Regions from separate parts of the Bacillus sp. JZ34 genome, predicted to be linked through region 2. Evidence: predicted binding sites of a transcription regulator. Region 2 holds the regulator's gene; the other holds the start of a gene.
The links. Region 2 encodes LexA, which represses DNA repair genes until DNA is damaged. Its sites were predicted from a motif close to CGAACATATGTTCG; they were not measured.
Positions count from the first base shown of each region.

Region 1: the regulator LexA is predicted to act here: its motif matches at 9,112-9,125, upstream of recA (recombinase RecA).

Region 1 is NZ_CP096403.1:2,474,059-2,485,598, forward strand. It holds gene miaB (tRNA (N6-isopentenyl adenosine(37)-C2)-methylthiotransferase MiaB) at 1-1,218, opposite strand, end outside; gene M1D90_RS12480 (glycine C-acetyltransferase) at 1,362-2,537, opposite strand; gene tdh (L-threonine 3-dehydrogenase) at 2,552-3,595, opposite strand; gene M1D90_RS12490 (dipeptidase) at 3,720-4,640, opposite strand; gene spoVS (stage V sporulation protein SpoVS) at 4,746-5,006, opposite strand; gene M1D90_RS12500 (TIGR00282 family metallophosphoesterase) at 5,208-6,005, opposite strand; gene rny (ribonuclease Y) at 6,092-7,651, opposite strand; gene recA (recombinase RecA) at 7,994-9,040, opposite strand; gene M1D90_RS12515 (competence/damage-inducible protein A) at 9,209-10,459, opposite strand; gene pgsA (CDP-diacylglycerol--glycerol-3-phosphate 3-phosphatidyltransferase) at 10,479-11,060, opposite strand; gene M1D90_RS12525 (helix-turn-helix domain-containing protein) at 11,127-11,540, opposite strand, start outside.
Region 2 is NZ_CP096403.1:2,364,184-2,375,723, forward strand. It holds gene M1D90_RS11820 (DUF896 domain-containing protein) at 1-171, opposite strand, end outside; gene M1D90_RS11825 (YneB family resolvase-like protein) at 237-884, opposite strand; gene yneA (cell division suppressor protein YneA) at 903-1,214, opposite strand; gene lexA (transcriptional repressor LexA) at 1,366-1,989, shown strand; gene M1D90_RS11840 (NucA/NucB deoxyribonuclease domain-containing protein) at 2,188-2,616, opposite strand; gene M1D90_RS11845 (thymidylate synthase) at 2,910-3,749, opposite strand; gene M1D90_RS11850 (hypothetical protein) at 3,809-4,570, opposite strand; gene M1D90_RS11855 (prohibitin family protein) at 4,659-5,492, opposite strand; gene M1D90_RS11860 (hypothetical protein) at 5,485-5,625, opposite strand; gene wrbA (NAD(P)H:quinone oxidoreductase) at 5,936-6,550, opposite strand; gene M1D90_RS11870 (flavin reductase family protein) at 6,752-7,360, opposite strand; gene M1D90_RS11875 (ring-cleaving dioxygenase) at 7,382-8,320, opposite strand; gene M1D90_RS11880 (MarR family winged helix-turn-helix transcriptional regulator) at 8,667-9,122, opposite strand; gene M1D90_RS11885 (TetR/AcrR family transcriptional regulator) at 9,338-9,943, opposite strand; gene M1D90_RS11890 (hypothetical protein) at 10,267-10,569, opposite strand; gene M1D90_RS11895 (GNAT family N-acetyltransferase) at 10,586-11,080, opposite strand; gene M1D90_RS11900 (DUF2935 domain-containing protein) at 11,212-11,540, opposite strand, start outside.

The DNA.
Region 1 (11,540 bases), 110 kb from region 2:
CGTTCCTTCGCGAGGCGAGTAAATGAACGTATAGGCGCTGTCAAATTCAACTTCTCTGTATAAGGAAAGCGTTTCTTCAAATTGCTCATCAGTTTCGTTCGGGAAGCCGACGATAATGTCTGTTGTTAAAGACGCGTTCGGCATCGCTTTTTTAATTTTGGCGACAAGCTCGAGATAGCGTTCCCGGTCGTATTTGCGCGCCATCAGTTTCAAGACATCCGAGCTTCCGGACTGAACAGGCAGGTGGATGTGGTCCAGAAGGTTCCCGCCTTTTGCGAGCACCTCGATCAGATGATCGTCAAAATCACGCGGATGGCTTGTCGTGAAGCGGATTCGCGGAATATTGATTTTGCGGAGCTCATCCATCAAGTGTCCGAGTCCGTATTCCATATCCTCGAAATCTTTGCCGTAAGCGTTGACGTTCTGTCCGAGAAGCGTGATTTCTTTATAGCCTTCAGCCGCAAGTCGTCTCACTTCCTGAATGATTTCTTCGGGACGTCTGCTTCGTTCTTTTCCTCTTGTGTACGGCACGATGCAGTACGTACAGAACTTGTCGCAGCCGTACATGATGTTGACCCAGCCTTTAATTTTGCCGGTGCGGACTTTCGGAAGGTTTTCAATGACATCGCCTTCTTTAGACCACACTTCGATGACCATTTCTTTTGACAGATAAGCTTCTGACAAAAGTTCCGGCAAGCGGTGGATATTGTGTGTACCGAAAATCAGATCGACGAACGGATGTTTCTTTAAAATCCGGTTGACGACTGATTCTTCCTGGGACATACATCCGCATACGCCAAGGATCAAATCCGGATTGTCTTTTTTCAAAGCTTTTAAATGGCCGATTTCACCGAATACTTTGTTTTCCGCATTTTCGCGAATGGCGCATGTGTTTAACAGAATCACATTAGCGTCTTCAGTCGAATCCGTCGGCTCATAGCCGAGGGTCATGAAAATACCGGCCATGACTTCTGTATCGTGTTCATTCATCTGGCAGCCGTATGTGCGGATGTAGAACTTCCGTCCTTCACCCATCCCTTTGTACTGCTCGGAAATTTTAAAATCGCTATGGTATTTAACCTCTTCTTTGCCGCGTTTTTTCGCATCTTTTAAGGAAGGCGGAACATAAACAGCTTCGAAGTACTTGCTGTAATCCTTCTCGGATTTTTTGTCCGATGGATTGACCTGTCCGCTTTCAATGCGCTGTTTCTCATTCATGTTTTTGATCTCCTTTCAAACAAAGCTCCACTCTTCAGTATAAAGGTTCTCGGTTGTCAGCACAACCCAGAACCTATCATTGTACACTAACTGAAAATGATTATCAATGGTTATTTGCTTTGTTTAAAAAGAAATCGACGAGTTTAAAGCAGACCCGCTTTTTTGGCGCCGGTTTCAATGATTTCAAGGGCTTTATCAAGTTCTTCTTTCGAATGCTGGGCGGTCATGATCGTTCTGATCCGCGCTTTGCCTTTCGGGACGGTCGGAAATACAATGGCCTGGGCAAATAAACCGAGCTCGAAAAGCGTGCTTGAAAAGCGGCATGCCTCGGCTTCATCACCTATTAAAATCGGCGTGATCGGCGTTTCGCTCTTAATCAGCGGAAGGCCGATTTTTTCAAGCTCTTTTTTGAAGTACGAAGTATTGTCCCAAAGCTTTTTAATTAATGAAGGTTCCTCCATCAGCACATTGACCGCTTCAATGCATGCCGCAGTGACGGCCGGCGGATGGGAAGTACTGAAGAGAAACGGTCTGCCTTTATGCTTTAAATAGTCGATCAGCACCTTGGAACCGGCCGCATAGCCTCCTAAAACACCGATCGCCTTGCTGAGCGTGCCGACTTGAATGTGAACCTTCCCGTCCAGCCCGAAATGGTGAACCGTTCCGCGCCCGTTCTCGCCGAGAACGCCGGACGCATGCGCGTCGTCGACCATGACAAATGCGTCATACTGTTCAGCGAGCCGGACGATTTCGGGAAGCGGTGCGATGTCTCCGTCCATCGAAAACACGCCGTCTGTAACGATAAGCCGCATTCTGTAATTCATTGATTTTTTTAAAATCTTTTCTAAATCTTCCATGTCCGCATGCTGATATACTTTTTTGCCCGCTTTGGTAAGTCTGATGCCGTCAATGATGGAAGCATGGTTTAATTCGTCTGAGATGACGATATCATCTTTGGTAAGAATGCTTGAAAGAATGCCTTGATTTGCGGTGAAACCGGACTGGAATACGAGCGCAGCTTCAGTATTTTTAAATGAAGCGAGCTTCTTTTCGAGCTCATCATGCATGGTGAATGTTCCGGCTATTGTCCGGACCGATCCTGTTCCAGCTCCGTACCGTTTTACCGCCTCTTCGGCCGCTTTTTGGAGGCGCGGATGTGACGTCAACCCGAGATAGTTATTGGATGAAAGCTGAATGATGTCTTTTCCCTTCATTTTGACAGTTGATCCTTGCAGCGATTCGATGATCGGCAGTTCCTGAAAAGTTCCGTTTTCTTTCATTGTATCAAGCTCGGAAGCTAAAAAATTAAATTCTTTCATATCCATCTCTCCCTTCACGGTATCAATACGACTTTTCCGCATTGCCCTTTTCTCATCAGTTCAAAGCCTTTTTCAAACTCTTCCATCGGGAAACGGTGGGTGATGACAGGCTTGATTTGAATCGTACCGGACTGGAGAAGACCGCTGACCTGCCTCCACGTTTCAAACATTTTGCGGCCGGTAATTCCCTGAACCGTCAATCCTTTAAAGACGATATCATTTGTCATGTCGATGCATACGGGATGCTCGGGCAGACTTAAGACATGCACCCGCCCTCCGTTCGCAGCCATTTTTAAACTTTGGCGGATGGCCGTCGGATGGCCTGACATTTCGCAAACCAAGTCCGCCCCTTCACCGCCTGTTAAAGCGCTTACATTTTTGAGCGGATCTTCTTTTTCAACGGAGATGATATCGGTTGCCCCCATTTGCAATGCAAGGTCGAGCCTGTATTCGTTTTTATCGATGGCGATCACTTGTGACGCGCCTGACGCTTTTGCAACTGCCACGGCCATCAATCCGATCGGTCCGCAGCCGACGACAGCGACTTTCACTCCAGCTGTCATTCCCGTCAGAACCGTATGCACGGCGTTTCCGAGCGGTTCTTGAATAGAAGCGAGATCCTCAGGCATGCCGTCCGGATTTTTCCAAATGTTTGCGGCAGGCACTTTGACATATTCAGCAAAACAGCCGTCTGTATCGACACCGAGAATCAGCGTTTTTCTGCAGACATGCTCTTTTCCGGTCAAACACGGCAGGCACTTTCCGCAAACGATGTGCGTTTCTGCCGAAACATACTCCCCTTCTTGTACCGCAGTCACATTTTCCCCCACTAGTACAACCTCGCCGGAAAATTCGTGGCCAAACACATAAGGCGGTTTCACCCTGCTTTTCGCCCATTCATCCCAATTATAAATATGGACATCCGTTCCGCAAATCGATGCGGCTTTGACTTTGATCAGCACCTCGTGTTTGTCGATCTTCGGTATCGGGACGAGCTCGAAGCTGGCGCCTGGCTCCCCCGGCTTCTTGATAAGCGCCTTCATATTTCCGTCCAAGATGAACAGACCCCCTTTGCAAAATCGCTTTACAAAAGGATTGTAGCACGATAATTCATATTGGTAAACACCTGTGTCCTCCTGATAAAAACAGATGAACACCCTCTGAAAAATGTATGATATTTTTTTAAAATGGGATGCGGCTGAAGAAATTTTGAAAGAGAAATCCGTCGACTTGACTTGGTGTATATGAGCGCTGCAAAGCTTCGATCAGATTCCCGTAATCTTTGTGGGCTTCCAGACCCGGAATGACCCGGTCGATGCCGTCAAAATCAGATCCGAATCCGATATGCCGCTCGCCTCCCAAAGAGCAGACATGGTCAATATGTGAGAGGATATCTTTGATCACAGGCGTTTTTCCGTTTCTCACGAATTCAGGGACAAATGTCAAACCGATGACGCCGTTCTTTTCAATAAGCGCTTTGATTTGATCGTCTTTTAAATTTCTCGGATGAGGGCAAAGGCTGTGCGCATTCGAATGAGAGGCGATCGGATACGCTGCCGTTTCAACCGCACCCCAAAAGCTTTTCTCTGATAAATGGGAGAGATCGGTCCATGCCCGGTTTTTGTTCGCCTTGCGAATCAGCCTTTCCCCGTAAGAAGTCAAACCTGCGTTTCTTTCTTCTAAAGCGCCGTCTGCGAACGTATTGGCCCAGTTCCACGTCAGGCCGAAACTTCTGACTCCGAGCTGAAAAAAGATGTCAAACAGCCTTAAGTTTTTTGAGATCGGCTCACAGCCTTCCATCGTTAGAATGATGCCGGTTTCATCGCTTTTGAGCTTGTCGATATCGGCTTTATGTTTGATCAGTTTGATCCGCTTGTACTTTGCAATTTTTTCGTGAAACAGCCGGATCTGCACGAGCGCCATTTCAAGCGTTATTGTGTCGGGTACGGTTTCGGGCAGAAAAATCGCCAGACACTGCACTTTCGCCTTTCCGTTTAACAGAGCCTGAACCGGCGTTTGAAGCGACGGGTCACTGTACTCATTAAGCTTCGGATTTTTCCAGAGCTTCAGCAGCAAATCAGAATGGGCATCAAAAATTTTCACGTTCATCCTCTCCCGGCTGCATTTTTCAAAAACGGCTAAACCAAAAACAACCCGCTTACGTGAAAGTAAGCAGGTTGAAGCATTTGAAAAAGAGTGATTTTTCTATCAGCGAGGCTCTACGATTAGCTTAATCGCTGTTCGTTCTTCACCGTCAATTTGAATGTCCGTAAACGCCGGAATGCAAATCAGATCGACACCGCTCGGTGCTACAAATCCCCGTGCAATCGCTACCGCTTTAACAGCCTGATTTAATGCTCCGGCTCCGATTGCTTGAATTTCTGCAGCTCCTCGTTCCCTCAAGACTCCTGCGAGCGCACCTGCGACCGAGTTTGGATTTGATTTTGCTGAAACCTTTAATATTTCCATTCCTGCTCCCCCTTAAGTTTACAATGGATAAGTGAGTGTTCATTAGAACAATCATTATTAGATGTTGCTATTTTCAAAGCCATCCCCTTTTAATTGCTTTTCAAAAATAGCAGGGTACCTTCCATTTTTACTATATTCACTATAGGACCGGGATATTCCTGCTTTCCTTTTAATATTTTTCTAAAATGATTTTCTGTTCAGTCATTCAAAAAACATGTGGTCATCATTAATTAATATCCGGTCAATTTTAACGGCTTTCTTGCTCTGTTCGTCAATGTCAATGACAACTCCGCTCAGTGTTGTGCGGCCTTCGGCAATCTCAAAACGAACGGGCAGGCTCGTTTTAAATCGCTTGATAATCGTCTCGCGGTCGACGCCGAGAATCCCGTCGTAAGGCCCTGTCATCCCTACGTCTGTTATATATGCCGTGCCTTTCGGAAGAATGCGGTTGTCAGCTGTCTGAACATGCGTATGCGTTCCGACAACTGCTGACACGCGGCCGTCCGTATACCAGCCGATCGCCTGCTTTTCGCTTGTCGCTTCGGCATGAAAATCGATAAAGATGAACGGTGTTCTTTTTGACGCTTCTTCTATTAATTCATCAGCTTTTCGAAAAGGGCAATCGATCGCAGGCAGAAATGTGCGGCCTTGCAAATTGATCACAGCCAGTTCCTTCGAACAGTTTGTTTTTATGTATGTGATGCCTTTTCCAGGCGTGCCTTCGGGAAAATTGGCGGGTCTGACGATCTGCGGCGCATCATCAATAAAATCAAATATTTCCCTTTTATCCCATGTGTGGTTTCCCATTGTGAGAACGTCGGCTCCCGCTTGAATGAGCTGGTGGTATATTTTTTCGGTAATGCCTTTTCCGTGTGCGGCGTTTTCTCCGTTGACGATGACGGCGTTCGGTTTATATTTCAGCTTCAGCTTCGGCAAATAGGTTTTGATCATGTCTCTGCCGGGCGAACCGACAACATCTCCAATAAATAAAATTCTCATAATTTGACCCTTTCTTTTTTAAAATAGGTTTTAATCATAGTGTTACACAAGGAAACAAAAAAATAAAGTGGCGCATTCGCACCACTTTATTTTGCGTATTCAACGGCTCTCGTTTCCCTGATCACGGTTACCTTGATGTGTCCAGGGTAGTCAAGCTCGTCCTCGATTCGTTTTCGAATATCACGCGCCAAACGATGGGCTTCAAGATCGTTGATTGAGTCAGGTTTGACCATGATCCGCACCTCTCGTCCCGCTTGTATCGCGAATGATTTTTCAACACCTTCGTACGATTCAGAGATTTCTTCCAGCTTTTCAAGCCTGCGAATATAGTTTTCGAGCGTTTCGCTTCTTGCGCCTGGTCTTGCGGCGGACAGCGCATCGGCTGCGGCCACGAGCACGGCGATGATGGAAGTCGGCTCCTGATCTCCGTGGTGAGATGCGATACTGTTGATGACAACTGGATGCTCTTTATACTTAGTGGCCAGTTCCACACCGATTTCAACGTGGCTTCCTTCCACCTCATGGTCAATCGCTTTCCCGATATCATGAAGAAGTCCTGCCCTTTTTGCGAGCGTCACGTCTTCCCCGAGCTCTGAAGCCATCAGGCCTGTCAGAAACGCCACTTCCATTGAATGTTTCAGTACATTCTGTCCGTAGCTCGTTCTGAACTTCAAGCGGCCGAGGATTTTGATTAAATCGGGATGAAGACCGTGAACTCCAACTTCAAACGTCGTCTGTTCACCCATTTCGCGGATGTAATCATCCACTTCACGGCGGGATTTCTCAACCATTTCTTCGATTCTGGCAGGATGAATGCGGCCATCCTGAACGAGTTTATCAAGAGCGATCCTGGCTGTTTCACGCCTGATCGGATCAAATCCTGAAAGGATAACGGCTTCCGGCGTATCGTCGATGATCAGATCGATCCCCGTCAATGTTTCCAATGTACGGATATTACGTCCTTCACGTCCGATAATGCGGCCTTTCATCTCATCATTTGGAAGGTTGACAACTGAAACCGTCGTCTCGGCCACATGATCTGCCGCACAGCGCTGTAAAGCCAATGAAAGAATATTTTTCGCTTTTTTATCAGCCTCTTCTTTCGCTCGATTTTCACTTTCTTTCGTCATGATCGCGATGTCATGGGAAAGCTCGTTTTCAACCCGTTCCAGAATGATTTGCTTCGCTTCATCTCGCGTCAGACTTGAAATACGCTCCAACTCTGACTGCTGCATACGAATCATTTCATCCACTTTGCTTTCCATCTCTTCAATATGTTGTTGTCGTTCATTCAGAGAATGATCTTTCTTCTCCAACATCGCTTCCCGTTTATCTAATGATTCATCTTTTCGGTCAAGGTTCTCTTCCTTTTGAAGTAAACGGTTTTCTTGTTTTTGAAGCTCATTTCGTCTTTCACGAACTTCTTGTTCAGCTTCTATCCGAAGCGTATGAATCTCGTCCTTTGCTTCAAGAAGGGCTTCTTTTTTCAACGCTTCAGCATCCCGCTTTGCGTCTCCAAGAATTTGTTCGGCTGCATTTCGCGCACCTGAAATTTTTGCTTCGGCAATGATTTTACGAACATAGTAGCCAACAACTAAACAGAATAGGCTCAGCAAAATGGAGATGAGAATTGCTAAAGGATTCATAACTTTCACCTCCTCTTGCTATGAACTTGTCTTGCTAAAAGTAAGTGTCGGCATGTACATTGTACTTCTTCTCAACATACAGAACCTTCACAGGGAGTGAAGCGGCTTCACAGCCCTTGTCAAGTTTAAATGTTTATCAATCATGTTAAGAAAAACAAGTGATACAATTTCATTGTAATTGTGTGGGAAATACTTGTCAAGCTTACGGTCTTAACGTTTCCGGATTAAGCGCCTTTTCCAAACGGCGCGGATGAAAGTGATGGACAAAGGAGCTGCGTCTGAATGCGCAGATGAAAGGAAAAGGCTGCCGATCGGGCCGGCAGCCTTTCACATGTTTCATGATTAAAATTCGAGTTCTTCTTGAGCTTGGGCCTCGTCTTCCTGAGCAGGAGCAACGCCTCCAGTGTCCAAACCGTAGTGCTCCCGGATCTGCTCTTGAATCATCAAAAGGATGTCCTTGTTTTCTTTCAGGAACTGTTTGGCATTTTCACGGCCTTGTCCAAGACGTTCCTCCTGATAAGAGTACCATGCACCGCTCTTCTGAACGATGTCAAGCTCTGTTCCGAGATCGATGATTTCCCCTTCTTTTGAAATCCCTTCCCCGTACATAATGTCCACTTCGGCAGTCCGGAATGGAGGGGCCACTTTGTTTTTCACGACTTTGATTTTCGTCTTGTTCCCCATGACATCGTTGCCTTGTTTCAGCTGCTCTGCGCGGCGCACTTCAAGGCGGACAGAAGAGTAGAATTTCAGCGCTCTTCCGCCTGGCGTCGTCTCAGGATTTCCAAACATGACGCCGACTTTTTCACGAATCTGGTTAATAAAGATCGCGATGGTCTTCGATTTATTGATCGCTCCGGAAAGCTTACGAAGCGCTTGAGACATCAGTCTGGCCTGCAAACCGACGTGGGAATCCCCCATATCTCCTTCGATTTCAGCTTTCGGCACAAGCGCTGCCACAGAGTCGATGACAACGATATCCACCGCTCCGCTTCTGACAAGAGCTTCGGCGATTTCAAGCGCCTGCTCGCCCGTATCAGGCTGTGACAGCAAAAGCTCATCAATGTTGACGCCCAGCTTTTGTGCATAGACGGGGTCGAGCGCGTGCTCGGCGTCGATGAACGCCGCCTGTCCGCCCTGCTGCTGAACTTCGGCAATCGCATGAAGCGCCACCGTCGTTTTACCGGAGCTTTCAGGCCCGTATACTTCAATAATCCGGCCGCGCGGGTATCCGCCCACTCCAAGAGCCGTGTCGAGCGCTAAAGAACCGCTCGGAACTGTTGAAATTCTCGTTTCAGTTTGTTCGCCGAGTTTCATAATCGAACCTTTACCAAACTGCTTTTCTATTTGTTTAAGCGCCATATCTAAGGCTGCCTGACGATCACTCATTCTATTTTCCTCCTTTATCACTTCCGCTATATCTACTATACCTTGTTTGCGCGGATTTGCCAAGAAAAAAGCGAACGCATATTCGATTTTTTTAAGAGGGAAAAATCGATCTCCTAAAATGGAATGACTTTTTTCATAAGAAAGATATACCGAAAATCCGGTTTCCGCTTATTTTTCCATCATTTTCAGCAACAGATGGCAGCCGTATTTGGCAGAACGCTTTCGCACCGCAGACCTGGATCCAGCGAACTGAAATTCGAACGCTTCTTCAGCCTGGTCCTTCACGGAGATGCCGATAAACACCTTTCCTGCCGGATGGCCTTCTTGCGTATTCGGCCCGGCTACTCCAGTAAAGCTGATGCCGATATCGCTTCCTGTTTTGACTCTGATGCCTGCGGCGAGTTCTTTTGCGCATTGCGCGCTGACCGCACCGTAGCGCTGCAGCGTGTCTTCAGCAACGCCGGCCGCTGAAACTTTCAATTCGTTTGTGTAGCAGACGGCACCGCCTTTGAAATATTCGGAAGCGCCGCTCATTTCCGTCAGCCAGGTGGAAAAAAGCCCGCCTGTAAAGCTTTCCGCAGCGGCCAAGGTCATTCCCTTGCTCCTGCATGCTTTCGCAAGCTCTTCTGCAAGAGATGTATCATCATACCCGTAAAAGAACTCTCCGACCCGCTCCAGGATGAGGTCTTCCGTTTCTTTTAACAAGCGGTTTGTCTCCTTCGGATCCGCATGCTTTGCCGTGAGCCTGAGCGTGACTTCCCCGTCGGCCGCAAGCGGGGCGATTGTCGGATTAGTCTGCGCATCGATGAGATCTTCCAAATCGGTTTCAAGCTGGGATTCTCCGATGCCGAAGAACCGCAGCACCCTTGACACGATCTTTTCCTTCGAGCCGAGCTTTTCCAAAATCAGCGGCTTCGCTTCGTTTTCAAACATCGGCTCCAGCTCTTTCGGAGGTCCCGGCAAGAGCATATAAAAGCGCGATTCATGCTCAAGCAGCATTCCCGGAGCCATCCCGAAGCGGTTCGGCAGAACATCGGATCCTTCGAGGATCAACGCCTGTTTGCGGTTGTTCGGCGACATCTCCCGGTTCGTTTTTCTGAAGTAATCCTGAATCGATTCGAAGGCTTCATCGTCGAGCTTAAGAGGGCGCCCGACAACTTCAGCGATCGTTTCTTTTGTCAAATCGTCTTTCGTCGGTCCGAGGCCTCCCGAAAAAATGATGAAGTCAGACCTTTTCTGAGCTGTCTGAATGACTTGTTTAAGGCGTTCCGGGTTATCTCCCACCGCCGTGTGATAAAAGACGTTAATGCCGATTTCGGCCAAATGCCTGCTGATAAACTGAGCATTTGTATTAGCGATTTGTCCGAGCAGAAGCTCAGAACCGACAGCGATAATTTCCGCTTTTCTTTCCAACTTCATTGTTTCCACTTCCCCACGTTTAGTTCGATGTTTTTAAAGCATCCCAGTTTTTAGCGAAATAATCCCATCCTGATACGACTGTGAAAAAGACAGCCACCCATAAAGCAAGCGATCCGAACGGGAAGGATACAAGCTCAAATGGAAGATTGTGAAGCAAAAGAGCAGAGATGGCGATGATCTGAGCCCATGTTTTCACTTTTCCAAGCATGTTGGCCGCGACGACTTCCCCTGTTCCCGCAAGGACGAGCCGCAGTCCCGTTACGGCAAATTCCCGGCTGATAATGACAATGGCCATCCAGGCCGGAGCAAGATGGTAATGCACCAGAATAATTAAAGCGGAAGACACGAGCAGCTTGTCTGCAAGCGGGTCAAGAAATTTTCCAAAGTTTGTTACAAGGTTCAGCTTTCTCGCGTAATAGCCGTCAACCCAATCGGTGACAGAAGCAAAAATAAACAACAGTGCGCCGATCAAATGGGTGACCGGAATCGACTCGCTGCCGAAGGAGACAGCCCCCCACTGAAACGGCACAAGCATGATGACCATAAAAACAGGAATTAATGCGATTCTAGAAAGCGTGATTTTATTCGGTAGATTAAACATAAAGGTTCCTCCAGATATGTATGTTTTCCTAATGATGATGAACGCAAGAAAAAGTCATCTGTGCAATTAAGATGACTTTTCCTCCTTTTTATTTTGAATCGTTATGTTTTGTGTCATCACAGTCTTAGGATCGAGCTTGTAAGAAAGAACTTCTCCGTTGATTTTAATTTCAACGCCCGGCGCATATCCGATCCGCAAATCAATTTGCGATTGATCGGTAATATTCTTTTGAAAGGTTTCTCCTTTTTTCATCATTCCTTCTTTAAGGGAGCTTCCTTTCTCGTCGCGCACCCTGACCCATGAGTTTGCGTTTGCCTTTACTTCAAGCTCCAGCTTGTCGGATCCTGATACTTCATAAGTTGTGGAAGAGCCTTCGCTTGCGGTCGCTTTCATGGTCAGCTTGTCGTTCTCATCAGACTGCTGATCCTTTTTTTCTTTGTCGCCTTCAGCGCTGTCTTTCTGCGCATCCGTGTTCTGTTG
Region 2 (11,540 bases):
AGGATCAACAATCGTCACAGTTTTCAACGTGTTTTTCATAGACGCGCGGACGCCTTGAAGATATTCCTGGCGAAGCTTCTGCTGTTCTGCTTTTTCTTCGTCTGTTAAAGATCCGCTCTTTGCTTTTTTGGCAAGCTCGTTAATTCTGGCTATTTTTTCATTAGAAATCATAAGATACTCCTTTGATTCGGTATATATCCATCATACTACTAAATCCGCTTTCGTTTGACAACAGATTAGTCTGCAAGGCCGTCCTTATACTCCTGGTAGCGGCGGTGAACGGTTGCTTTTGAAATGCTGTATCCGAACCCTCTCAACACGGCTGCAATCTCCGCAAACGTCAGCTTGTTCTCCCTGAGCCTGACGATTTCTGAAAGAGGCGCTTCGATCCGCTCTCTCCCGCCGCCTTCATTGCGGTGTTTCAGATTCCTCTCCGGGCGGTAGCCGTTTTCGACCGCCTTCTTCATTCCCCGCTTAATTTTCAGGTTATGTATTTTCCGCTGGTATTCTTCGACAATGCCGACAATCTCCAAAACCATCGAATCCGCTTCGGAAAGCTCAAGTTTTCCCCGGTGAGCCAGCGTGTAGATTTGAACGCCTTCTTTATATAAACAGTGAAGAAGGGCAATTTTGGCATTCCCTCTTCCAAGTCGCGTATCATCCTGTATTAAAACTGCGTCAATGTCTGATGTTTTGATTTCCTCGAGCAGATCGAAGACGCCGTCGCGGTCCATCTCATATCCGCTCGCCTGTTCGGAAATGACGTTCACGACGTTCATCCCGTGCTCGGCGGCAAGCGACTGGAGCTCTTCAGCCTGCCGTTTTAATGAGGTTTCCTGCTGCTCCTTCGCAGTGCTTACCCTGGTGTAAATAATCGCATTCATGGAAATCCCCTCAATCATTTATTCTACAACTGCAAGCTGATATTGATCGGAGTGCTGTTTGGCTACCGGCAGGACCAAAACATCGCCCGGTTTAATAACGGAGGTCGGCAGATTGTTTTTATCGGCGACCCATTCGATGAATTTTTGTTTGTCAGCGGGTTTTCCGCCTTTGATCCGGTCGGCCAGCTCCCACAATGTATCGCCTTCCTGCACTTCTATTTTAACATATTGCTTTCTTTCTTCGATTTTACCGGCAAAAGACACAAACAGAATACAGCAGCTGATCACAGCAGTAAACAGACTGACAAAAATCAATGATTCTCTTTTCATATCCATCACCCCAGAATGTTTGTTCGGTTTTATGATTTCAGTATACATACGAACAAATGTTTCTGTCAATCGTTTTTTTCGAACCTATGTTTGTACTCAAAGGAAAAACATGCTATAATCTAGCTAAAATCGACGTTTTGAGGTGCAAAAAATGACGAAGCTATCAAAAAGACAACTTGATATTTTGCGTTTCATTAAAGAAGAAGTGAAACGCAAAGGCTATCCGCCTTCCGTCAGGGAGATCGGAGAAGCGGTCGGCCTGGCGTCAAGTTCAACGGTACACGGCCACTTGGCAAGGCTTGAAACGAAGGGATTGATCAGAAGGGATCCGACGAAGCCGAGAGCGATCGAAATTCTCGATACAGAGGAAGAAATTCACATTCCAAAAAACCAGGTTGTCAATGTCCCGGTCATCGGAAAGGTGACGGCCGGTACGCCGATTACCGCAGTCGAAAACATTGAGGAATACTTTCCGCTTCCAGACCGCCTGGCGCCGCCGGATGAGCATGTCTTTATGCTGGAGATCATGGGCGAAAGCATGATCGATGCCGGAATTCTTGATCAGGATTATGTGATAGTCAAACAGCAGAATACCGCAAACAACGGAGATATCGTCGTTGCGATGACCGAAGACGACGAAGCGACTGTTAAGCGGTTTTTCAAGGAAGAAACCCATATCCGCCTTCAGCCGGAAAACCCGACGATGGAACCGATCATCCTCCAGAATGTGACGATTCTCGGAAAAGTCATTGGCGTATTCCGCACGGTTCATTAAAAAACGGACTCATCAGCAAAACCGCCGGTCGGCGGTTTTTTTTCGCACGAAAAAACAGGCTCACATCCATACGGAAATGAAGGATGCGAGCCTGAAACAGAGGGATTGATCATATGCTTACATTACCATTATCCCCCAAACAAGTTTTCCTGTCAACAAAAATGTTTCCTTGAGGAAACATTTATCGTTGTCTCCCTTTTATCGAACGATAAACAAAATTCTCGTCCCGTCAGCGTAATCGCTCAGCCTGTTCCCGACCCAGGAGCCGGCTCCGCGGTTATCCGATGAGCTGACATATCTGACCGACGCTCCTTTTCCCCCTTCTTCACACATGGCCATCGGCCATTCGTCACGGTCAAAGCCCGGCTTAGTCGGAATCCCCTTTAATGATTCCTGACGGCGCTTATCCGCTCCAGATCTTTCAATTGTGCAGACATCTGAATGGCCCGCTTTGATCGCATCGCTTATATGAGCACCTGTTTCAGGATAGCGCGATGCCGGAAAATACAATACGTCATCATACCTTGCAGCGCCTTCGGCATGCTGAGGAGAATATGCAGCCCCTCCCGAAAGCCCAAGCAGCACCAATGCGGAAAACAGCAGATGAACCGCCCATTTTTTGATCATGACAAAAACAACCTCCTCTTGTATATGCTGGTGTCACTAACAGATTAAGAGAGAATTGTTTTTGCTTTTCGGGCTCTTTGTGAAAAAGACGTTTAGAATGTGTAAATAAACGTAAGTTAAATGCTCGGGGCATACCCGTGAAAAACTGCATGTGCTTTTTGCGTCCGCTCTAAACGTATACACGGCTGCCGTCAGGAAACATGCGGCAGCCGGATATGCAAATTTTTTCATCGTTGTATTTTTTAAAAATGATTCATTCACACAACAAAAAAACAGGCGGAAAATCCGCCTGTTTATACGGCAACTTCAAATGTCAGCTTGTCGCCGTGCTTATAGTCAATTAATTTAAAATCATCGATTGTAAAGTCATAAAAGTTTTTGATGTCCGGGTTGATCCACAGCTTCGGCGCTTCATATTGCTCGCGTTTCATCTGAATGTTTAAATTATCGATGTGACGGGTATAGATGTGACAGTCGCCGATATTGAAGATGTATTCGCCCAGCTCATAACCGAGGACTTGGGCGATCATGCGCTGCAAGACGTTATATTGGAACACATTGAACGGGTTGCCAAGCGCCATGTCATTGCTTCTCGCTCTTACTTCCAAAGAGAGCTTTCCTTCTTTCACATACCATTGCGTCTCATAGACGCAGGGCGTCAAGGCCATGCCGTCCAAGTCATCGGGATTCCACAGCATGGTCAAATGCCTGCGTGAAGACGGATTATGCTTTAACTGATGGAGCAAATAATCCACTTGATCGGCTTTCTGCCCGTTAACCGTTCTGTTTTTCTTCGCTAATTGATAGCCGTAGGCTGCTCCGATTGTGCCGTCTTCAAGCCGCCATTGATCCCAAATATGAACCCCCATATCGTTCAAAACTTGAACATCATTGGATTTCAGCTGCCAGATCCAAAGCAGCTCTTTGATGGCCGTTTTCCACGCCACCTTCTTCGTCGTCAAAATCGGCACTTCCGAATTGTCAAACCGCATTTTTTCGCTCATGATGCTCAGCGTATGAGCCGGCGTTCCGTCTGAATCCCACTTCGTCCGGACCTGATATTCTTCATCGGAGATCCCTGATTCAATAATTTTTTGAATGATTGCATTGTATTGCTGGTCATAATGGCTCATCTTATCCTCTCCTCTTTCCACATGATATGTATAAAATGAGTTTTTTTCAAGATTTAAGATCATGCGCGGGTTTGATAAATCTCCAACGCTTTCTTGATAACATTTTTATCGTATCCGGTGACATCATGGATTTTCTCAGTCCAGCCTTCAATTGTGTCCGGCTTCGCTTCTCTGTATAATCCTTTGCTCGTGCTAAGATATATGTCCCAGCCGCTGAATTCCCAATGCGCGATTTCATGTTGAAACGGAATTCTGCATTCCAGTAATGGCGCAGGCTTCAATGCCGCTTGCGAGCATTCAGCTGCCTCCCAAAAAACGGACATGTCAACAGGCTCTGTAGAGTAGACTTGAGTTGACACCTTTCCGTTCGGCCGATGGTAAAGGACCTTAACTCCGCCGGTTGTCGGCTTGACTTGAATTTGTGCTGCCGGGAAAAAACCGTCCAGCTTTTCACTGGTATAATCTTCACATTCGCAGTCGATCAGAATCGGCTGCAGCCATTGATCTCCCAGATCACATAAAAAGCGCCGTCCTCTTTCATCAAGCGCGATGACTGCGGCATGCGCGCGTTCTGTTTTGAACGAACGGCCGATCGGAAAAGCTTCCACTCCGTCTTTTGTAAACTCGTCCAGCAGCCAAATCGAAAGGTCAAAGCAATTGCCGGCAATGCCGTACTCTTGGTGGTGTTCCTTCATCATTGAGACGTTCCGCTGTTTCTGATCCCCTCCCTGATGATAAAACCATGCCTTTGTCAGCGTTTCCATCGGAAAAGCGTCGAATCTTCTCCACGTACGGAGAATGGCATCCGGAGCAAACATCATCTTCCCCCCTGTCCAGAAGCGATTGTTAACACTATTATATACGGGCGACCGAGACGAAAAAAATCCCTTAGCAAGGGATTTTTTCGTTTTATTTTCCTTTCTCATCAGTCGGAATCTGGATCAGGGAATTCGATCCTGTCGCTTTAGGCATTTTTCCGTCCCATTTTTGGATCCATTGATACTTGATCATTTCATCTGACATCGATTTTTTAATAATTTCATTATACTCGGCAATACCTTGAGCTTCGATCTTTTTCTTTTTCGCTTCCGCTTCGGCGATCTTCAGCTCTGTCTGCGTTCTTTCCAGTTCCTGCGAAGACTTCACGCGCGCGTCAATCGCTTCCTGGGTCGCTTTATCAGGCTTTGGCACACCGAGTGTTAAATCGTCAATGACAAAGCCGAGCCCCTTCATATCATCTGCAAATGTTTTTTGGATTTCTGCGGCGGCATCAGATGATTTTTGTCCGTATGTATCAATGACGGAGTATTTGGAAATCGACTTTCTTGCAGCGTCCCACAGCCTTGTTTTCAAGTAGCTGTTTTCGATTGATTCAATATCGACCGCTCCGAATTTATTAAACAATTCTACGACTTTATCAGGCTGAACGACATAGTTGTAGGCGATGTCCATTGAGATGTTTTTGCCGTCAGAAGTAGCCACTTGAATATCCTGATTGTTTACAGTCTGCATCCGCACCGGATATCTTGTGACTTTGTCAAACAGTCCGACTAAATGCCAGCCTTGATCAAGCGTTTCCGATTTCACCCCGCCATTCGGAGAATAAACGACGCCGACATATCCGTTCGGAATTTTCTCGATGAACAAGGAAGCTGTGAATCCTCCGATAATTAAAGCAACAGCGACAATGATTCCGCCGAGCAGCGTTTTGTTTTTATTCTTCTTTGGTTGTTTTTCATTCATCTTTGTCATCCTCCAGCGTTTTCTTTATTTTGCTCGCCCCGCTTCCGACTTTTTTAAAAAGCGGGCTTAACATAAGCCATACGCCAAACCCTATAATGGATAGCAATATGATCGAACCAATCATGACTTTCACTTTTGTTTCACCCCTTTTGCATTTGTTGATTGATCGTATGACTAAATAAAATCATTTCACTTATGTTTACGTTCATATGAACTTAAAGTTTCATTTTTTTAAAATGTAATAGAAAAAATTTTATCATTGCAATTGCGAAATCAATGGCATCGTTAAAGGATATGTCGGATATCTTACTCTTTATGCCGCGTATATCATGGCGTGTTCGCAGTCAAATGAAGACGAAGCGGCATGCCGAACCAACTATCAGCTGGGCACATACTAAAAAAAGAGCCAAATGATTGGCTCTTTTAAAAATATTAAATTTCAATTATTGTTGATTGCCCTTTTTAACCCATTCAGCTACTGTCACTGTGCGTTTAGCTTGATGTTTCACTGCAGCTTCCACGTCTTCAATCATCTTCCCGTTTTGATCGACTGTAACACTCGTTCCATATGGATTTCCGCCAGCCCCGAAGAGGACAGGATCAGTGTATCCCGGAGAAGCAATAATAGCTCCCCAGTGCATCATTGAAGTATATAAGGACAAGATTGTTGCTTCTTGACCACCATGTGGATTTTGAGCGGAGGACATTGCGCTTACAACCTTATTTACTGTCTTTCCGTTTGCCCAAAGTCCGCCTTGTGTATCAAGAAACTGTTTCATTTGGGATGCCATATTGCCAAAGCGTGTTGGTGTACTGAATATAATAGCATCTGCCCACTCTATATCTTCTGAGGATACGACTGGAATGTCCTTTGTTGCATCAACAGTGGATTTCCACACTTCATTTCCCTCAATGGCTGATTGCGGAGCCAATTCTTGTACTTTTAAAACTTTGACCTCAGCACCTGCTTCTTCCGCACCTTCTGCAGCCCATTTGGCTAATTGATAGTTTGTTCCGCCCATACTATAAAAAACTACAGCTAATTTTACATTTGACATATGATCCAGCTCCTTTGATTTTCTAAATAGTTTGTCTAAAAATCCCATGTTTTAACACCTGCTTTTTTGTTTTCTTTTCGGCAAACCTTTTAAGAACCACCCCCTTGAAGTGTTTCGCTGCCATTATTATTCCTTGCTAGAATAAACTTAAAACATTTCAATTTAATGAATCTCAATTTCGAGATATTATGGATGGTTATATTACTTCGGTCTTTTTCTGGTGAAGATTTCGCCAATCTTTGCGTAATCATGCCCGGCTAAACGACTGATGGCGCCGAGGCCTCTTGGATCGATTTTTCCATTTTCATAGATGTCGCTTTCGATATGATATTGAACGACTCTGCCTATCATGAAATCGCATCCGTCAGAGTGCTTATCTCCCAACTCTAATGAGTACTCCAGAACACATTCCATACGCACTTTTGCTTCTTTCACGCCCGGCACCGAGACTTTCACACTTTCGACGGGGGTTAACTCCGCTAACTGAACTTCACTTTGACTTGGTGGTAGGCTGGCGGCCGTTAAATTGATTTTTTCAACGTTTTGTTCATCAACGATATGGACCACAAATTCTTTGCTGTTCAAAATGTTTCTCGCTGTATCCTTTTGGCTCCCTGCAAAACGTTGAATAGAAAGGGAGATCATCGGAGGATTTGAAGATACAATATTAAAGTAGCTAAAAGGAGCTCCGTTTAAGACGCCCTCCTCTGATAAACTTGTAACAAATGCAACCGGTCTCGGTATAATACTCCCGATTAAAAACTTGTAGTTCTCTCTTTCTGTTTTTGTATTGGGATCAATGGACAGCATCGAATCACTTCCTTACAAAAATTAATCCAGCGCCTTCACTGTTACAGGAATTAATCTTCTTTCTAACTGCTCTCTGTAGTGTTCATACTGGGCCGGCAGCATTAACTGTTCTCCCATTGTTTCATATGATTCATCATGGGCGAATCCTGGTGGATCTGTTGCAATTTCAAATAAGATTTCCCCGTGTTCTCTGAAATAAATCGCGTTAAAATAATTTCTGTCTTGCACAGGTGTAACACGGTATCCGTTTTCCGCAACATATTTTTGCCATTCCAATTGATCATTGTCATCAATGGCTCTCCAGGCAATATGGTGAACTGTACCCGTCCCCATTTGTCCGCTTCCTATAGTTGTTAATTTCAAATCAATCATATTTCCTATGTCACCAGCAGAACGAAAACGTACAAAATCTCCTTCTTCTCCAACTTTTTCAAGTCCCATGACCTTTTCTAATAATTCAGCCGTTTTTTCGGGTTGTTTGGATAACAGTGTTGCTCCGCCAAATCCTTTGATTGCATTGTCCGGTGTTATTTCCCCTACTTTCCAGCTGTTCTTTTCCCCTTGTTCTCTTTCGACAATTTCCAGATGAAGACCATGAGGATCATCGAACTCCAAGTATTCCTCTCCAAAACGGTTCATTTTTGTATAAGGCACATTGAATTTTGCTAATCTGTTTTCCCAAAAAGCCATAGCGCCTTTAGGAACGACGTAAGAAGTCACTCCCACTTGACCATCTCCAATGACTCCTCGACGGGCACCTGCCCAAGGAAAGAATGTAATAATCGTTCCCGGTTTCCCGCCTTCATTGCCAAAATAGAGGTGATATGTTCCCGGATCATCAAAATTAACGGTTTTTTTCACTAAACGTAAACCAAGAACGCCAGCGTAAAAATCCACGTTCTCTTGCGGATGGCCGACAATCGCTGTAATGTGATGGATTCCAGTTGTTTTCTTTTTCATTCCATTTCACTCCTCTTTCATGAAACATAGCTTTATGATGAGAAATACGTTACAAATTCATTTACAGGTTTTCTAAATCCCCGTGATTTTTCTGCTTTTTATTTTTTCCTTCTTTAAAAGATCAAAATCAATGGACAAGCATCCCTGCCTTTTTCTTTATAGGACTCCGGGCAGTTTTCAACCTTCGTAGATTTCTGTTGCTTGCTAACGATGATGACTGCCGATGAGCCCAGGATCTTGTTATGTCATGAAGCTCCTGTTCAGAAATAGAATACCCAGTTCAATATTTATTTCTCATTATCATGAATTCATATATTTCGAATTCGAGATATTATTATAAAAAAATTTACATGCTTTGGGCATGGAAGCCAAGTTTTTTTAACTTTTCAATTAGAACTTCTTTTTCTTTTATGTCTAAGCCGCCGAAAATGCCTTTCATAGCTGTTTTATGTTTTGGAAAAAGATTGTTCATCAGTGCAGTTCCTTCATTCGTTAAAGCAGCGTATGTTATACGGCGATCTTTAGGACAAGGCCTTCTCTCTATTAACTTTTTCTTCTCCAACTTATCTACAACATAGGTAATGCTGCTGCTTGCGATTAATACTTTTTCGCCTATTTTTTGGATCGGCTGATCGCCTTTACTATAGACTAATTCTAGAACAGCAAACTCAGTTGGGTTTAGTCCTAAACATTTAATATCCTCTTCCACGCGCTTTTTAATCGATTGCAGTGCACGAGACAAGACAATAAATGCCTTTAAAGACAACTCCTCTTCGTATCTCTCCATTTCCTGACTGCCCACGGTATTCATCCTTTTTAATTATCTCGAATTCGAGATAATTGTATAATAACGATTTGCTGTTGTCAACTTTTTAAAACGGTTTATGTTATTACGAGTTAAAACAGATGAGACAGAATTGTTAAACGGATGCATTTCCATTGCCGAAGCAGGATTCGGATCTAACACAAAAAACCGCCGACTCAAGGTCGGCAGCGCCGGCTGTTTCAGAAGTCTTGTCATGCATGAAATAGTTTGTCTTTTATCTGGAGATGCAGCTTCGGATTCAGCAAGAAAATAATGGACTGAAGCTGTTCCTGTTTATTAATCGAGGGATCCGCGTGGTGTTGATGGTTGTATCCGTTAAAGATTGCAATCAGCGTGGTGGCCATCACCTTCGGATTGAGCTGTTTCTGAACGATGCCTTCTTCCTGGAGCTGCTCGATCAGTTCGACAAAAAACTCCCTCCACTGTTCATACAGAAGGGCTACTTTTCTTTGAATCTCAGGATATCTATGACTATTTGCCATAAATTCCAAAAACAAAGCTGTCGAATGCTCTTTATTTGATGTTTGAATCAAGTGTTCAATCCCTGCGAGCAATCCCCTCAGCGTCTTTTTTCGAAAACAATTCATGCTGGTTTGAAAGCGATCTTCCATTTGCTCATTCATAATATGGAGAAACAGCATCTCCTTTGACTTGAAATACAAATAAAACGTAGCTTTAGAAAATCCGGCTTCTTTCATAATTTCATCTACAGAGGTTGCCGAATATCCATTTTGGGCGAACAGATGATATCCGGCTTCTACGATCTTTTGAACCGTATTCTGTGTCTTCTTTTTCATTAAGCTGTCCTGTCCTCTCTACTTCTCTAATTAAGTTGACCATCTATGTATTGAGATATACTGGGAACGTCAAGGACTCGTTATGTTAAAGAAAATTGGAAAAAGACGCTTAAAATCTTCTGCTCAAACATACACTTGCAGCCTAAGCGGACGTTCTTTCATCAAGCATAGCAGTGACATATAAACACCGCCAAGTGACATTAGCCCGGTAAGTCAACAAGGCCAATCGCCCTAACAGGCCGGTAGCCGTATGTTCCTTTCCTTGCAAAATTCCCAACATTCATTCTAGCATTTACTGCTAAAAACTTCATATATATTGTAATTTATTTAATTGGATTTTTCTGTTTTTTAAAAGCCTCTATGAAATACCCGGGGTCCACATCCACTTCATAAGCAAATACCCCTTGGTTCGTATGGAGGTAAAGCAAACCGGCCTCGGAAAAAGGTCTGTATGATACATCGTGGACGTGCTCAAGGCGATACTGGCGGCTTGCCGTTAAAATTTTATCGTTGTACAGGTACATTTGATTATGCTTTTTTGTATAGGTTTGCCGGTTAAAATCAATCGTCCGTTCTGTTTTGTAGTAGCTGACAGCGGCGATGGCCTGATGGCACCCGTCTTTCATTTGAAACCTCCATTTGCTATTCGTTGATTAATTTGGACATGACATATTCATCAACATATTGTCCTTTTACTTTCAAAGCGTGCTTTTTAGTGCCTTCAATGATAAAACCCATTTTTTTGTATAAACGCACGGCGGCTATATGATGGGTCATGACAGTCAGCTCAAGTCTGTGAAGCTTTTCTTCACAGGCCCATTTTTCCAATGCCTGAAACAGCTTTACTCCAATACCTTGTCCAATATATGTTTGGCGTATGCCAATGATGATATGGGCACGGTGGCGTGTTCTCTGAACCTGTCCTCTGACTGCTGCAACATATCCGACTAAGCTTCCGTCATCAGCCGCACAAACAAAAACTTCACACACGCCGGATTGGATCTGTTTGATTTGACGTTGTGCCTGAAGCTTTCGTTCACCCGGTTCAAACAGCATGAATTCAGATTCTTCATCGATCGTTTCACAAAGCTTCAGATAGTTTTCTGCATCTGAAGCTGTTAATTTTCTGATATGCAAGAAAGGCCCTCCAAACAGTTTTTAGATTATCTATATATTCTGAATTATAATCGCATGAAAAAGGCTGTGCAAACCGCAGGTGCCAAGATCGATTCGCGGCTTCATCAAAAAAAATAGCAAAACCGTCGGCATTACTTTTCAAGCAGCCTCGGTTTCGCAGGGTCGCACGCAGGTTTTTGCGTATTTGTCGATTCGGCGATTTTCATTAAATAATAGCATTCTTCCCTCATCATGTGGTCTGCCATCAGCGCGGAGAACGTACCGAGCATCTGATCTGTAAGCTCCAGCTCCTCCACTTCTTTCAAAAAGGTACGAAACAGCTCAATCTCAAGCTTCACGTCTTTATTCATCCTTCTGAGAGCGGGAAAAGATTCAACATTCGCTCTGAGATACCCCGTCAATTCAACGGATTTAATATAGAACTGTTCAAAGTGTTTGACAAACTCCCTGCTCTTCTCTT